DNA from 2 places in the Gordonia sp. NPDC003424 genome. Region 2 is predicted to be linked to the other one. Evidence: predicted binding sites of a transcription regulator. Region 2 holds the regulator's gene; the other holds the start of a gene.
What was found. Region 2 encodes HspR, which represses chaperone genes until heat shock. Its sites were predicted from a motif close to ANNTGAGTNNNNNNNACTCANNT; they were not measured.
Positions count from the first base shown of each region.

Region 1: the regulator HspR is predicted to act here: its motif matches at 5,129-5,151, upstream of clpB (ATP-dependent chaperone ClpB).

Region 1 is NZ_JBSFQJ010000017.1:61,306-69,005, reverse strand. Features, by position in the region: gene ACWDTI_RS21165 (TetR/AcrR family transcriptional regulator) at 85-735, opposite strand; gene ACWDTI_RS21160 (MFS transporter) at 879-2,420, shown strand; gene clpB (ATP-dependent chaperone ClpB) at 2,504-5,056, opposite strand; gene ACWDTI_RS21150 (tocopherol cyclase family protein) at 5,406-6,443, shown strand; gene ACWDTI_RS21145 (metallophosphoesterase) at 6,813-7,700, shown strand, end outside.
Region 2 is NZ_JBSFQJ010000026.1:31,974-39,673, forward strand. Features, by position in the region: gene ACWDTI_RS25175 (serine/threonine-protein kinase) at 1-94, shown strand, start outside; gene ACWDTI_RS25180 (amino acid permease) at 251-1,756, shown strand; gene ACWDTI_RS25185 (amidohydrolase family protein) at 1,983-3,104, opposite strand; gene ACWDTI_RS25190 (FAD-binding oxidoreductase) at 3,247-4,404, shown strand; gene ACWDTI_RS25195 (hypothetical protein) at 4,930-6,018, opposite strand; gene ACWDTI_RS25200 (heat shock protein transcriptional repressor HspR) at 6,086-6,484, opposite strand; gene dnaJ (molecular chaperone DnaJ) at 6,488-7,678, opposite strand.

The DNA.
Region 1 (7,700 bases), on a different contig from region 2:
CGATGCATCCACCTGGATCGCCGGAATTATGCGACGAATTTCCAACGCGGGACACCAGCCGTCTGGCGGACATCAGCCGCACGGTCATACGTTCTTGACGACCTCGCGGAACGTGTCGTAGGTCGCCGTCAGAGCCTTCGCGGCGACTGTGGCATCGGTGGTGACCCCCGGCTCTTGGCCACATCGCCAGGTGTCCATCGAGATGTGCACGAGTGACATGTAGACCCCGACGGTGACCCGGACCCGGGGATCGTCGGCCGGCAGTTCCATCCGCTCGGCGACCTTGTCGGTGATGCTCCGGTACTTCCTCTCGGCGAGTTCGGTGTTGCGACCGTTCACCGAGGGTGCCGACTGAATGATCCGATTCATGGTCTCGAAGCGCTCGAGATCCACCGAACCGGTAGGACATTCACCGCAGAATATCTGGGTCTGCGCGTTGACCAACGCCTCGAACTCGTTGCCGGTGTGAGGCTGGGCGTCGAGGGCAGCGGCCATCGCGGCGATCATGTCCTCGATCGGGGCCAGGATGACGTCCTCTTTGGTCGCGAAGTAGCGGTTGAACGTCCGCGGCGAGATGTCGGCCGCATCGGAGATCTGCTCGACCGTCGTCGCGTCGAACCCCTGGGAGTCGCACAGTTCCAGTGCTGCCGAGATCAGCCGATCGCGCGTCTGCAGCTTCTTGCGCTCTCGAAGACCGGCCTTGACCTGGCCTGTTTCTTGTTCCGCGTGTCCCACGCCGTGATTGTAACTCGTGGAGCGCAAACTTTCTGCCGTGAGCGCCAATTGTCTGATTCTGTATTTTGTCTGTTGACGCCTTCTGTCTGAGTCTGCCACTATTGCAGGGCACCGATCATTCACCTCTGACGATTGAGGATCTCGTGACCACATCGGACACTGCACTGACAGAAGATCTCCCCGACCCCGGACTCGCCTCGCCGGCGCCGAGTTCTCGCCGCTGGTGGGCACTGGGCGTCATCGCCCTGGCCCAGCTGATGGTGGTGCTCGACGCCAGCATCATCACGATCGCTCTCCCGTTTGCCCAGACCGACCTGCACATCTCCGATGCCAACCGCCAATGGGCACTGACCGCCTACACGCTGATGTTCGGCGGCCTACTGCTTCTCGGCGGCCGGATGGCCGACTACCTCGGTCGCCGCCGCATGTTCCTGATCGGGCTCGTCGGCTTCGCCGCGTCGTCGGCGATGGCCGGATTCGCCTGGAACGACATATCGTTCTTCGCCGGCCGCGCCCTGCAAGGTGCCTTCGCGGCCTTGCTTGCGCCCGCGGCACTCTCGCTGATCACCGTCACCTTCATCGAACATCGCGAACGTGCTCGCGCATTCGCGGTCTACGCTGCGGTGTCCGGTGGCGGTGCGGCGATCGGCCTGATCGCCGGTGGCGCTTTGACCGAGTTCTTCTCCTGGCGCTGGACGCTGTTGGTGAACACACCGATCGCCGTCATCGCCGCGATCGGAGCGCTCACGCTGGTGGTCCGCGACGTACCGACCAAGCGCACCGGCGGATACGACCTGCCCGGAGCCATCACCGTGACCCTGGGCCTGGTCAGCGTCGTCTACGGATTCACCCGTGCCGCCGAATCCGGTTGGGGTGCAACCTCGACCATCCTGCTGTTCGTCGCCGCGGCCGTGCTGCTGGCCACGTTCGTCCTGATCGAGCACCGCAGCACTCATCCGCTGCTTCCGCTCCGCATCCCCGGCGAGATAAACCGCGGCGGCGCCTACCTGGTGGCCTTCATCATCCCGACCGCAATGTTCGCGATGTTCCTGTTCCTGAGCTACTACTTCCAGAACACGTTGGGCAACAGCCCGTTACGCGCCGGCGTGCTGTTCCTGCCGTTCCCGGTGGCGCTCATCGTGTCGGCCGGAGCCGCCAGTTCACTCCTCCCCCGATTCGGACCGCGTCCCCTGATGATGATCGGCACCGTCGCCGGCATCGTTGGCTATCTCTATCTGGCACAACTTGATTCGGACTCGACCTGGTTGACGCACATCCTGCCCAGCGAGCTGTTGATCGCCTTGGGCATGGGGCTGGTGTTCGTCGCGATGCAGTCGGTGGCGCTGCACCGCATCGACGAGAAGGACGCAGGCGTGGCCAGCGCGCTGGTCAACACGTCCCAGCAGGTCGGCGGCTCGGTCGGCATCGCACTGCTGAGTACTATTGTGGCGCAGATATTTTCCAGCGACCACCGAAGCGCGATGACGCTCGATCAGGCGACCGGGCAGCCGGTCCCGGCCAATCCCGAAGACTTCATGGCGGCCACCATTCACAGCTACGATGTCGCGTTCTACTGCGGCGCCGGCTTCATGTTCCTCGCGTTCCTGGTGATCGCCGGCATGATCCGCATGGGCCGGCACGAGTTGGGCGACGAGACGCAGAACGCGGCGGTCGTCGCGGCCTGAGCTACTGCGAAAAGTGGCCCCGTGGCGGGCTTCCGAGGGGCATTGCCCCTCGGAGCCCACTCACGGGGCCAGTCTCAGTCAGGTCAGCCGAGCACCAACGACTCGCCGTCCGCACCGACATTCACCGGCACGACGTCTCCGTCGTGGATGTCGCCGGCCAGCAATGCCTTTGCCAGCTGGTCGCCGATCGCCTGCTGCACCAGCCGCCGCAGCGGACGGGCGCCGTAGAGCGGATCGAAGCCACGCTCGGCGAGCCATTCCTTGGCCTTCGGCGTCACCTCCAGATCCAGCCGACGCTGCGCGAGACGCTTGGCCAGTTGCCGCAGTTGGATGTCGACGATGGACACCAGTTCCTCGGGGCTCAGCGCGTCGAAGACGATGACGTCGTCGAGGCGGTTGATGAACTCCGGCTTGAACCGGCTGCGGACCGCCATCATCACCTGGTCCTTGTCACCGCCCGCGCCCAGATTGGACGTGAGGATGAGGATGGTGTTGCGGAAGTCCACCGTGCGGCCCTGACCGTCGGTCAGGCGACCTTCGTCGAGGACCTGCAGCAGCACGTCGAACACGTCCGGGTGGGCCTTCTCGATCTCGTCGAACAGGACCACCGTGTAGGGGCGACGCCGCACCGCCTCGGTGAGCTGACCGCCGGCCTCGTAGCCGACATATCCGGGAGGTGCTCCGACAAGGCGTGCGACGCTGTGCTTTTCGCCGTACTCACTCATGTCGATGCGGACCATCGCACGCTCGTCGTCGAACAGGAACTCGGCGAGAGCCTTGGCCAGCTCGGTTTTACCGACGCCGGTCGGGCCGAGGAACATGAACGAACCGAGTGGCCGGTTCGGGTCGGCGACACCGGCACGGGCACGACGCACCGCGTCGGACACCGCCTGCACTGCATCCTTCTGGCCGATGACCCGGTGTCCGAGTTCGTCTTCCATGCGCAGCAGCTTGGCGGTCTCACCCTCGAGCATGCGGCCCGCGGGGATGCCGGTCCACGCCGACACCACCTGCGCGACGTCGTCGGGTCCCACCTCCTCCTGAAGCATCACGTCCTGCCCGGGATCGGTGCCGGTCTTCTCGATCGCGGCCTCGAGGTTCTTCTCCAGGCCGGGGATCTTGCCGTACCGCAACTCGGCGGCGCGGCCGAGATCGCCGGAGCGTTCGGCCCGTTCTGCCTCCCCGCGAAGCTTTTCCAGCTCCTCCTTGAGGTCGCGGACGGCGTCGATCGCGGTCTTCTCCGACTGCCACCGGGCGGAGAGCTCGTTGAGCTTCTCCTTCTGGTCGGCCAGTTCGGAGCGCAGCTTCTCGAGACGTTCCTTCGACGCCGCGTCGGTCTCCTTCTGCAGGGCGACCTCTTCGACCTCGAGGCGACGGACGATGCGCTCGACCTCGTCGATCTCCTCGGGACGTGAGTCGATCTCCATCCGGAGCCGAGACGCGGCCTCGTCGACCAGGTCGATGGCCTTGTCCGGCAGGAACCGGGAGGTGATGTAGCGGTCGGAAAGCGTTGCGGCCGAGACCAATGCGGAGTCGGTGATGCGGACGCCATGGTGCACCTCGTAGCGTTCCTTGAGACCACGCAGGATGCCGATGGTGTCCTCCACCGACGGCTCACCGACGTACACCTGCTGGAACCGCCGCTCGAGTGCGGCGTCCTTCTCGATGTACTTGCGGTACTCCTCGAGGGTGGTGGCGCCGACCAGCCGCAACTCGCCACGGGCGAGCATCGGCTTGATCATGTTGCCCGCATCCATCGCTGAATCGCCGGTGGCACCGGCACCCACGATGGTGTGCAGCTCGTCGATGAAGGTGATGATCTCGCCGGCCGAGCCCTTGATCTCGTCGAGCACGGCCTTGAGCCGCTCCTCGAACTCGCCGCGGTACTTGGCGCCGGCGACCATCGAACCCATGTCGAGGGAGATGACGGTCTTGTTGCGCAACGACTCCGGCACGTCACCGGCCACGATGCGCTGGGCCAGACCCTCGACGATCGCGGTCTTGCCGACGCCGGGTTCACCGATGAGCACCGGGTTGTTCTTGGTCCGGCGCGAGAGCACCTGGACGACACGACGGATCTCGGCGTCACGGCCGATCACCGGATCGAGCTTGCCCTCGCGCGCCGCGGAGGTGAGGTCGGTGGAGTACTTCTCCAGCGCCTGATACGTCGACTCCGGATCTTCGGAGGTCACCCGCGAAGTGCCGCGCACGGCGACGAACGCCTCCTGCAGAGCCTGCGGGGTGGCCCCCACATTGGCCAGCAGTTTGGCGGTGTCGGAGTCACCGGTGGCCAGACCCACGAGGATGTGTTCGGTCGAGACGTATTCGTCGTTGAGTTCGCCCGCGAGCTGTTGAGCTGCGGTGATGGCCGCAATCGACTCGCGGGATAGTTGGGGCTGCGCGCTCGAGCTGGAGACCGTCGGGGCGCGGTTCACGAGAGCCTGGGCCTGTGCGCGAACCGTCGACGGATCGACTCCAACCGCCTTCAGCAGCGGCGCAGCGATGCCATCGGACTGATCGAGCAGCGCCACCAGGATGTGAGCCGGACGCACGTCGGAATTGCCAGCAGCGGCCGCCGCCTGCACAGCAGCACTCAGCGCCTGCTGCGTCTTGGTGGTCGGGTTGAAGCTGTCCACTTGGCGTGTACCTTTCTCTCTTTAGTCCAACAGGCTCAAGTATGAGCCATTCGAAGGGTGCAACGCCAGTAGAGTTGAGTGCATTCCGCTCAGGTTTGCGATTGCTGTGTGTCCTGGGTCACTTTATCGGCTGCGGCACCCGGTCGGTTTCCGGACTGGCGAGGGGCATGTCGTGTTGCGCCTTGTTGACCGGCTCGCGATAGCCTGGCTCGAGGAGCGCGGCGGTAGGAGTAGCCCATGAAGGACACGGCGATATCGCGGAGGCCGCAATAGTGCTCCTCGGCGCCTCGCCGGCGCGCGCTGCGATCAACGTCGGAACTCCAACGACGCCGGGCTGGGGCCTAGAGATATGTTCGGGCTGAGCTCTCGCTATCGCGCCACCGGCGCAGACCGTCCATTCGGCAATCTCCTGCCGGCACACGGCGTGGCCATGGAGGGCTACTTCTGGCGGTTCACCCAACCCGACCGGGGTCGCACGTTGATCGCGTTGTGCGGGGTGAACACGTCGCCGAGCGGCGAGCGCTGGGCCACCTTGGGCCTGGCCGCCCACCCGCATCGCTTCCTACGCACGTGCGCGCATCCGGGCGCGCTCGACAATCCCCAAGCTCTCGAGATCAGCGCGAATTCGGCCTTTCACGCCGATGTGGACGAAGTTCACCTGGACCTGGGCCCGGATGCGCGACTCGACATCCGCGTCACCGATCCGGTGTCGTGGCCGCGACGCTGTTACGGCGCCTCCGGTTTCTTCCACTCCGTGCCGGGGCTCAACCAGTACTGGCATCCGTGGCTGCTCGGCGGCCGAGCGAGCGGCAGTGCGACCGTCGGCGATGAGACCTGGGACCTCGACGGCGCACAGGTGTACGCCGAAAAGAATTGGGGCCGTGAAGGGTTCCCGGAGAGCTGGTGGTGGGGGCAGGCTCAGGGATTCGCAGAACCCGAGGCGTGCGTGGCTTTCGCGGGCGGAATCGTCCGCGCCGGACCGCTGAAGACCGAGGTAACCGTCATCGTGGTCCTGCTGCCGGACGGACGTCTGGTGCGGGTCGGCGACCCGCTGATCTCACCCGTGCGGGCACGGGTGACCGACGAATCGTGGTCGTTGCATTGCGCCGGGCGACGGTACAGCGTGCGAGTCGAAGGATCCGGCCGACTGGGCGATGCGCACGTCCTGCCGGTGCCGATCCCCAGCCAACGACGCAACGTCCCGGGCGCGATCGAGCATCTCGGCGCACGCATGACCGTCGAGGTTCGGCGACGCGGCGGCGAGCTCGTGTGGGCCGGCGAATCCGCTCTCGCAGCACTCGAACACGGTGGCATCGCGCGTGCCCGAGCAGAGGTACTGCGCCGTGGTGGCGATCCGGACGATACCGACGCTCCCCCGATCCCGTAATGTACTCGCAGGTCAGAGGCATATTATGAGCGAGCCCGAACCTGAACAACCGAACACGGGAAAGCACCTGTCGTGTATCGACTCATCTGGGCGCTCGAGTTCATTCCGGCAGTACTCGGAGTGGCGTGGCTGGTCTTGTTTCTCTGCACCGGCGCAGCCATCGATTGGATCAAGATCTGACGGACCGTCGCCCTGCGAAACCCGATCAGAGCGAAATCCCCAGCCCCACATCAAATCCATGCACGTAGCGGCTCCCTGTTCTCCCGGCCCAACCTCGGGTGAACAGGCCATTCGGTCCCGCGACGACGCGCAGCCCACCAACGGCGCCCGCCTATCGTGGGAGTCGTGCTCCTACTCATCCCCGCGATCATGCTCGGGCTGCTCACCTTCTGGTTCTATCGGCGGCTGGTCCGGGCAACCGCGGTTCCGCGACCGTGGTCGCACCTGGCGGCGGGGGTGCTCGTCGTGCTCTGGGCCCTGGTGCTGATCGGGTTCGCGTCCGGTAGCGCCCTGAACCCCGGATGGGCGCGCTACCCGGCCTTCGTAGGGATGACATGGCTGGCGATCGGTCTCTACCTCGCGCTTGGCATCATCCTCATCGGCGTCGCGTCGTTGATCGCACGGCTCGTTCATCGCCTTCGCCGTATCGACGACGCCGAGTTCGCGCGGCGACGGTTGACTGCGCTCCGGATATCCACGGCCGTGCTGGTGATCGGTTCATTGGGCGCGGTCGGGTACGGCCTGACCGAGGCCGCGACTCCCCGTGTCACCTCGGCACGCATCCAATTCGACCGCCTCCCTGCCGGTTTCGACGGCGCCCGGATCGCAGTGATCTCCGATCTGCACGTCGGCCCTGTCCGCGACGGCCGCTTCACCCAGCGCGCCGTCGACACAGTGATGGCCCAGTCTCCCGAACTGATCGTGCTCGCGGGCGATCTCATCGACGGCACCGTCGACCGCGTCGGCGCAGACCTCGCGCCGCTGGCCGACCTGTCCGCACCGCTGGGGGTCTTCGCGGTCAGCGGGAACCACGAGTTCTACGCCGACGACGGCGGACACTGGTTCGCACGCTGGAAGCAGCTCGGCATCCAACCGCTCCTCAACGACCGTGTCGAACTCGAACGCAACGGCTCCACCATCGATCTGGCCGGCGTCCACGACCACACGGCGCCGGAGCCATACCGTCCCGATCTCGCTCGGGCTCTGGCGGGACGGGACCCGTCGCGGTTCGTGATGCTGGCCGCCCACGAATCAGTC
Region 2 (7,700 bases):
CGGCATCATCACTCGAACACTGCGGGATGTGCCGGTACCGCCGCCGTCCATTCCGCGGTTCCGCGGCGGCTGGCGACGTATGTCCGATTCGTGACGACTGTGATTCGGTGACAAAGATTTAACGTTCCCCGAGATGCCGGTGATCATGAGAATCGCTAACGTTGATGATCGTTGTGCCTGAAATCGCGACCGGGGTCACGCGATCCGTGAACCCCGCTCATCAACCGCCACACCCGACACCGAGGGAATCATGACGGCCGAATCGCCGACGACATATGACAATTCCGCACTCGCCCACGAGGACGAGGGCTACCACAAGAGTCTCAAACCCCGACAAATCCAGATGATCGCGATCGGCGGCGCCATCGGCACCGGCCTGTTCATGGGTGCGGGCAGCCGCCTGCACGACGCCGGGCCCGGCCTTTTCCTGGTCTACGCCGTCTGCGGTGTGTTCGTGTTCTTCATCCTGCGTGCGCTCGGCGAGCTGGTCCTGCATCGCCCGTCATCCGGGTCGTTCGTCTCCTATGCACGTGAATTCTTTGGGGAGAAAACAGCTTTCGTCACAGGCTGGCTCTACTTCTTCAACTGGGCGGCCACCGCGATCGTGGACGTCACCGCGGTGGCGCTCTACGTCCACTACTGGGGAATGTTCGAGGCGATCCCCCAGTGGCTGATCGCATTGATCGCGCTGTGCATCGTCCTCACCATGAACGTCATCTCCGTGAAGTTGTTCGGCGAGATGGAGTTCTGGGCGTCGATCGTCAAGGTCACCGCGCTGATCACGTTCCTGGTGGTCGGAATCGTCTTCCTCGCCGGCCGTTTCGAGATCGACGGGCAGCCCACCGGCATCAGCGTCATCACCGACAACGGCGGCCTGTTCCCGGAGGGCATCTTCCCGCTGTGCATCGTCACGTCCGGTGTGATCTTCGCTTACGCGGCAGTCGAATTGGTCGGCATCGCGGCGGGTGAGACGGCCGATCCGCCGAAAGTCATGCCGCGCGCCATCAATTCGGTGATCGTGCGTATCGCCGTGTTCTACGTCGGTTCGGTGCTGCTTCTCGCACTTCTGTTGCCCTACACCGCATACCACAAGGGCGAGAGCCCGTTCGTGACCTTCTTCTCCAAGGTCGGCATGCCTGCTGCCGGCGGCATCATGAACCTGGTGGTGCTGACCGCTGCGCTGTCGAGCCTCAACGCCGGCCTCTACTCCACCGGCCGCATCCTGCGTTCGATGGCGATGAATGGCAGCGGTCCCGCGTTCACCGCCAAGATGAACCGCAACGGCGTGCCCTTCGGCGGCATCGCCCTCACCGGCGCCCTGACGCTGCTGGGCATCGTCCTCAATCTCTTTGTGCCCGAAGATGCGTTCAACATCGCCCTCGACCTGTCCGCGCTGGGCATCATCTCGACGTGGGCGATGATCGTGGCATGCCAGATCCAGCTCTACCGGTGGGCACAGAAGGGCGTCGTCACCCGACCGGCCTTCCGGCTGCCCGGCACGCCGTGGACGAGCTATGCGACGCTCGTGTTCCTCGCCGCCGTGACCGTGCTGATGTGCTACGAAAACTATTGGAACGCAATCGCCATCGGCGTCATGATCCCGCTACTCGTCGGCGGATGGTATGCCGTGCGCGGCAAGGTGATGACGATCGCGACGCAGCGTCAGGGTTACACCGGCGAGTACCCTGTGGTACCGCAACCGCCGGTGCCGGAGGGGCCGCATCACCATGAGCGGGAGGGTGATTCGGAGGAGTAGCTGAGACGGGGTGGTCTCGATGCGGCGCCTCGCTGCGCTCGGAGCCTTACTCGACCAGCGAGAGATGCGGTCGTCGCAAGGTCCTCCCTTACTCGACCAGCGAGAGGGATACGGTCGTCGCAGGCTCCTCCCTCACTCGACCAGCGAGAGCGACGCGGTCGTCGCAAGGTCCTCCCTTACTCGACCAACGAGATCGACGCGGTCGCCGGGGAATGCATCACCCGCGTCAAATCGTGTACACCCGCATCGCCGTCTCGCGAAAGACGTTACGTAGCACGTAATCACCACGGGCGGCGAGGAGGTCGATGAGTGCGCCCACGAGCATGTCCAGGGCGGCGTTGGGTTTGTCGATGGGGAAGTTCGAGCCGAACATCACGCGGTCAGAACCGAAGTGCCACATGACATGTTCGACGAGCGGGCCGATCATCTCCGCGAGGGTGGACCGGCTGCCGACGTTGCCCCACCGCTCACGGCCGTAGCCGAGGATCGGTAGCGCCAGGCCCGACAGTTTCACCTTCACGTTGGGATAGGCGGCGAGGGTGACCATTCGTTCGCGCCACAGCCGCAAGATGTCGGCCCGGGCGCTGGCCGTGGTTCCGGTCCGGGCACCGACCGGGCCGAACACGCCGACGGGGGCGCCGATGTGGTCGATGACGATCGTCACCTCCGGATACTCGCGCGCGACGGTGGCGACGTCGTAGAGCTGATGCGAGTAGACGAACGCGTCGAACACCAGACCACGGCGCGCCACATCCTCGAAGCCACGAAGAAAGGGCGGCGACGCCAGGATGCCGTCGGCGTCGACGCCGTCGCGCACCTTCGGATCCGGATGACGGGTGGCGATCCACCGCACGCCTCGCAGGCGGTCGGTGATTGCGGCATGCTCGTCGAGCAGGTCGCCGAAACGCTCGGCACGCGGATCCGCGTGCGCGACAACTGCACCAAGCCGCGGGGCCTGTCCCACACCGAACGGCAGGCTCGCCACGTACCGGGTCTCCTCGGCCGCCGAGTCCCCCAGCGGGGTGTGAGTCGTGCCGGCCGCCGCGTCACTCCGCCAGTGGGACTCCATGTGGACGACGGTGTCGATACGTACCCCCGCGATGGTGGGCACAGCGGCGGCATCGGCCAGGTACTGCAGTGGCTCGTAGATCCGTCCGACCGTGCTGGGCGTGAGAACGTACTCGCGGTCGGACTGCGAGACCACCATGGGGAAGATGCGCTCGCCGAAGGCGGGCACGAACCGGTACAGCTTCGACAGCCGGTTGGCCGCCCACGGAGTTCTACGCGGATTCCACTGGTGGAGATGGGCATCGACGATGCCCGGCAGCAGCCCGTCCAGCGTGGTCACGCACTGAGCGTGCCACATGGCGCGGCCACACCGGCATCGATTGTCCGATCGAAAGTCACCGGCGCAGCCCCACTAGTCTCGATAGTCTGGGCGGGGCCCGGGTCGGTTGACGCAGACGGTGGTCGAGGAGGTGAACGACGCAGTGGCGAATCATTCGCAGCACACATTGCACCTGCTCCGCGCGTTGATCAATCGAGACCCGGACCGATTCTCGGCGAACGTCTACAGCCGGATGTTCGCGATCGACCCCGATCTGCGTGATCTGTTCCCCGCGCTGATGGCCGGGCAGCGGGATGCGTTCTTCCGGGTGATCGACCACGTCCTCGAGGTCATTCCGGGCGAGTCGGGGCACGCCGAATTGGTGGAGTTCCTGGCCCAGCTCGGTCGCGACCACCGGAAGTTCGGCGTGCAGCCCCGGTACTACGAGGTGATCTTCCGGGCGCTGACCGACGAGTTCGCGGCGGTCCTGGGCGATCAGTGGGACAGCGAAGCCGAACGCACCGTGATCCAGGCGATGATGCTGACGACGGGCGTGATGCGCGGCGCAGCCGAGACCGCGCCGCTGCCGGCATTGTGGACGGCGGAGGTCGTCGAGAAGTTCCGCATCACCCGGGATCTGGCCGTCGTCCGGCTGGTCAGTTCGGCACCACAACGGTTCGCCGCCGGTCAGTATCTGGAGGTCCACATCCCACAGCGCCCCCGGTTGTGGCGGAATTTCTCGCCCGCGATCCCACCCAATCCGGCGGGTGAACTCGAGTTTCACATCCGCGCCATCCCGGGTGGATCGATGAGCGGCGCGGTGGTCGCCGAAACCCGGCCCGGCGACGTCTGGACGTTTTCCCAGATGCACGGAACACTTCACGTCGATCCGGACCGCCCGGTGCTGATGGTGGCCGGCGGAACCGGTCTGGCCCCGCTGCGAGCCCTGCTGATCGAGATGTCCAAACGTGCGGACTCGCCGTCGACGCACATCTTCTACGGCATGCGCTACCCCGGCGAGCTCTACGACCTCGCGGTGTTGCGGCGCATCGCGGCGACCAACCCGTGGCTGCACGTGACCGCGGTGTCGGAGGAGACCACCGACCCGTGGTGGATCAGATCGTCGGCGACACCCGAGTCGCTCGGCATCGAGCACCGCATCGGCACGCTCGCCGACGTTGTCGCTGCAGGTGGATGGCATGAATGGGAGGGCCATCAGGTGCTGATCGCCGGGTCGGCCGACATGATCGAGGCGACGCGCCGACGCCTGCTGATCGCGGGTGTGCCGGGCGAGGTGATCCAGCACGACCCCGTGCACTGACCCTTCGAGAGGCCGGCTCGTTCCTCGCCGGCTCCTCAGGGAACGGGGAGACGCTCTCGTTCCTCGCCGGCTCCTCAGGTGGGTCTCGATGCGTTCCCTCGCTAGCGCTCGGTCACTTACTCGACCAGCGAAAAAATCGACCACATCCCGGCCAGCCACCCACCCGACCAACGAAAAAATCGACCACGCCCCAGCCAGCCACCCACCCGACCAACAAAAAAAGTCGGCCACGTCCCGGGCCAGCCACCCACCCGACCAACGAAAAAATCGGCCACGCCCCGGCCAGCCACCCACCCGACCAACGAAAAAATCGGCCACGCCCCGGCCAGCCACCCACCCGACCAACGAAAAAGTCGACCACGCCCCGACCAGCCACCCACCCGACCAACGAAAAAGTCGACCACATCCCGACCAGTCACCCACCCGACCAACGAAAAAATCGGCCACGTCCCGGCCAGTCACCCACCCGACCAGCGAAAAAATCGACCACGTCCCGGCCGGTCACCTACTCGACCAGCGAGAATGCTACGGCGCGGGGCTTTGGCCGCCGAAGCCGCCGTCGGCCGTCTCGGTGACGGTGACGGTGACCGTCGACGGTTCGGCGGTCTCGGTCTGCGTCTCCGTGTTGGTGACGGTCGTCGTGCTCGGGGCAGGGGCGGGCGCGCTGACGGTCGCCGTCTCACGCTCGGTGCGGGTCTCGGTGACCGGTTCGGCGGTACGGACCACGGTGGTCGTCGACGCCGGCTGAGTGATGGTCGTGGTGGTCGCCGGCACGGCGTCGTCGCGTTCGGAATCGACGCCCGCGAACACGGCCGATGCGGCGATCGCACCGAGAGCGAGAGCCCCGGCCAGCGCCGCTCCGATCAGCCACCAGCGGCGATTGGACGTTCCGCGATGTACGCCGGGTGGCTTCGCCGCGATGATCGCCGCGCCCGCCGCCGGTGCGAGTGCCGGCTGATCGACGACGGTGACGGGGCGGGCCAGTGCGTATTCGAGGGCCGGTGCGGCACCTGCGACCTCAGCGCCGGGGCCGGTGCACACGATCGATGTCACCGATGACCCGCCGGGAGCCGACGTCAGGGCGTCGGCGACCTCCCGGGCGCAGGTCGGGTCGGTGACGGGTCCGGGCGTGCCGTAGGCGAACTCGGCGGTCCCGAGTACCTCGCCGGTGGCGGAATCGAGCGTGACGACCGATGAGCCCGGCGAGGGGATCGCCGATCGGTCGAGATCGATCGCGGCGATGATGCCTCGGTTGGGTAGTTCGGCGCGGGCCGCCTCGGCGAGCGCCGCCGGCAGGTCGGTGACCGACACCTTGCTGTACCAGCCGGGCCGCCCGCCGGCCGGCGACAGGTTCGCCTGCAGATAGTTCTGGGTGGCCGGGCGTGCGCAGGCGATGCCGATGCGGTCGATCTCGTACGGCACCGACTCGACGAGTTCCCTGATCGCGGTCTGCGCGCTCTGTGCCGACGGGTCGGGCAGGTCCACCAGATTGCTGGCGATGACGGATCCGTCGGCGGCCCGGACCACCGATGCCACCTGGTCCTCGACCACGGAAATGCCGAGGACCGAACCGGCCGACGAGCCGCCCATCGGGGCGGCTGTGGTGTCGGCCATGTTCGGTCCTGTCGTCGGTGGCTGGCTGGTCGCGGTGCTCAGGGTAGCGAAGCCACCTGAGCGTCGATCAGTCGGCGGTGCGCTTGCGCCGCGGCTGCCAGACCACGAGTGCGCTGGTCCGCGGCACCGGGACGAGTTCGCCGCTGCGGCGCTGTGTCGCCTGCTCGAGCTGCGCCTGCAGTTCACGGAGTCGCGACTGGAGCGCGTCGACCTGGTTCTCGAGGTCGATGATCCGTTTGATGCCGGCGAGGTTGACGCCCTCGTCCTGCGACAGACGCTGGATCTCGCGCAGGAGTTCGACGTCGCGCGACGAGTATCGCCGTCCGCCACCGCTGGCGCGTTGCGGCGTCACCAGGCCCAACCGGTCATAGGTGCGCAGCGTCTGCGCGTGCATGCCGGCGAGTTCGGCGGCCACCGAGATCATGAACGTCGCGGCGGACTCACGGTCGTTGTCGTGGGCTGCCATGATTCATCGCCCCCATCCCGCGCGAGGATCGAATCCGCTGGCCTTCTCCGCGTCGGCATAGGCGCGCATCGCGTCGACGGCTGCGTCGTCGAGTTTCGGCGGCACCGCCACCTTGACGGTGACGAGCAGGTCGCCGGCGCCACCCGACCGCTTGGGCACACCACGGCCACGCACCCGCAGGGTGCGGCCGTCGGTGGTGTTGGCCGGGATCTTGACCCCGACCGAGCCCTCCAGCGTCGGCACGGACACCGTGGCGCCGAGGATGAGTTCTGAAATGCTCACCGGCAGTTGTACTTTGAGGTCGTTGCCGCTGCGCGTGAACACCTTGTCGGCGGTCACGTGCACGACCACGTACAGGTCGCCCGACGGCGCGCCTCGCCGTCCGGCCTCACCTTGGCCGGCCAGCCGGATACGCTGACCATCCTCGACGCCGGACGGGATACGGACGTTGATCGTGCGGGCCCGGACCTTGACGCCGGTGCCGTCGCAATCGGAGCACGGGTCGTCGATCCGCGATCCGGTCCCCTGGCAGTCCTGGCACGGCTCACTGAAGCCGAACGCCCCCTGGTTGCGGCTGATGAAGCCGGAACCGTTGCAGCTCGGGCAGACTCGCGGGCTGGTGCCGGGCTTGGCACCACTGCCGTGGCACGTGGTGCAGGGCGCCGGGCTGGTCACGCGGAGTTGTACGGTCGTACCGAGAGCGGCGTCTTTGAAGCTGAGGCTCGTCTCGGTCTCGAGGTCGTTGCCACGCTTGGGCCGACTCGCCGTCGACGTGCGCTGGCCGCGTCCGCCGGTGAACAGATCACCGAACAGATCGCCGAGTCCGCCACCGTCGCCGCCGCCCCCACCGAACAGGTCGCCGATGTTGAAGTCGCCACCGGTGGTGGTGTAAGTCGTTCCCCCGCCCGGGAATCCCCCGGGAAATCCGTTGCCCCCGCCGCGGAATCGTCCGCCGGCGAACATGGCGCGGGTCTCGTCGTACTCTTTGCGCTTCTCTGCATCGGACAGCACGCTGTGGGCTTCGGACACCCGCTTGAAGCGCTCCTCGGCCGCCGAGTCCCCCGGATTGGCGTCGGGGTGCAGCTCGCGTGCGAGCTTGCGGTAGGCCTTCTTGATCTCTTCAGCCGAAGCGTCAGAAGCAACGCCGAGGTCCTTGTAGAAGTCTTGTTCCAACCACTCACGTTGTGGAGCCACCAGACGTCACCTCCTTCGGTAT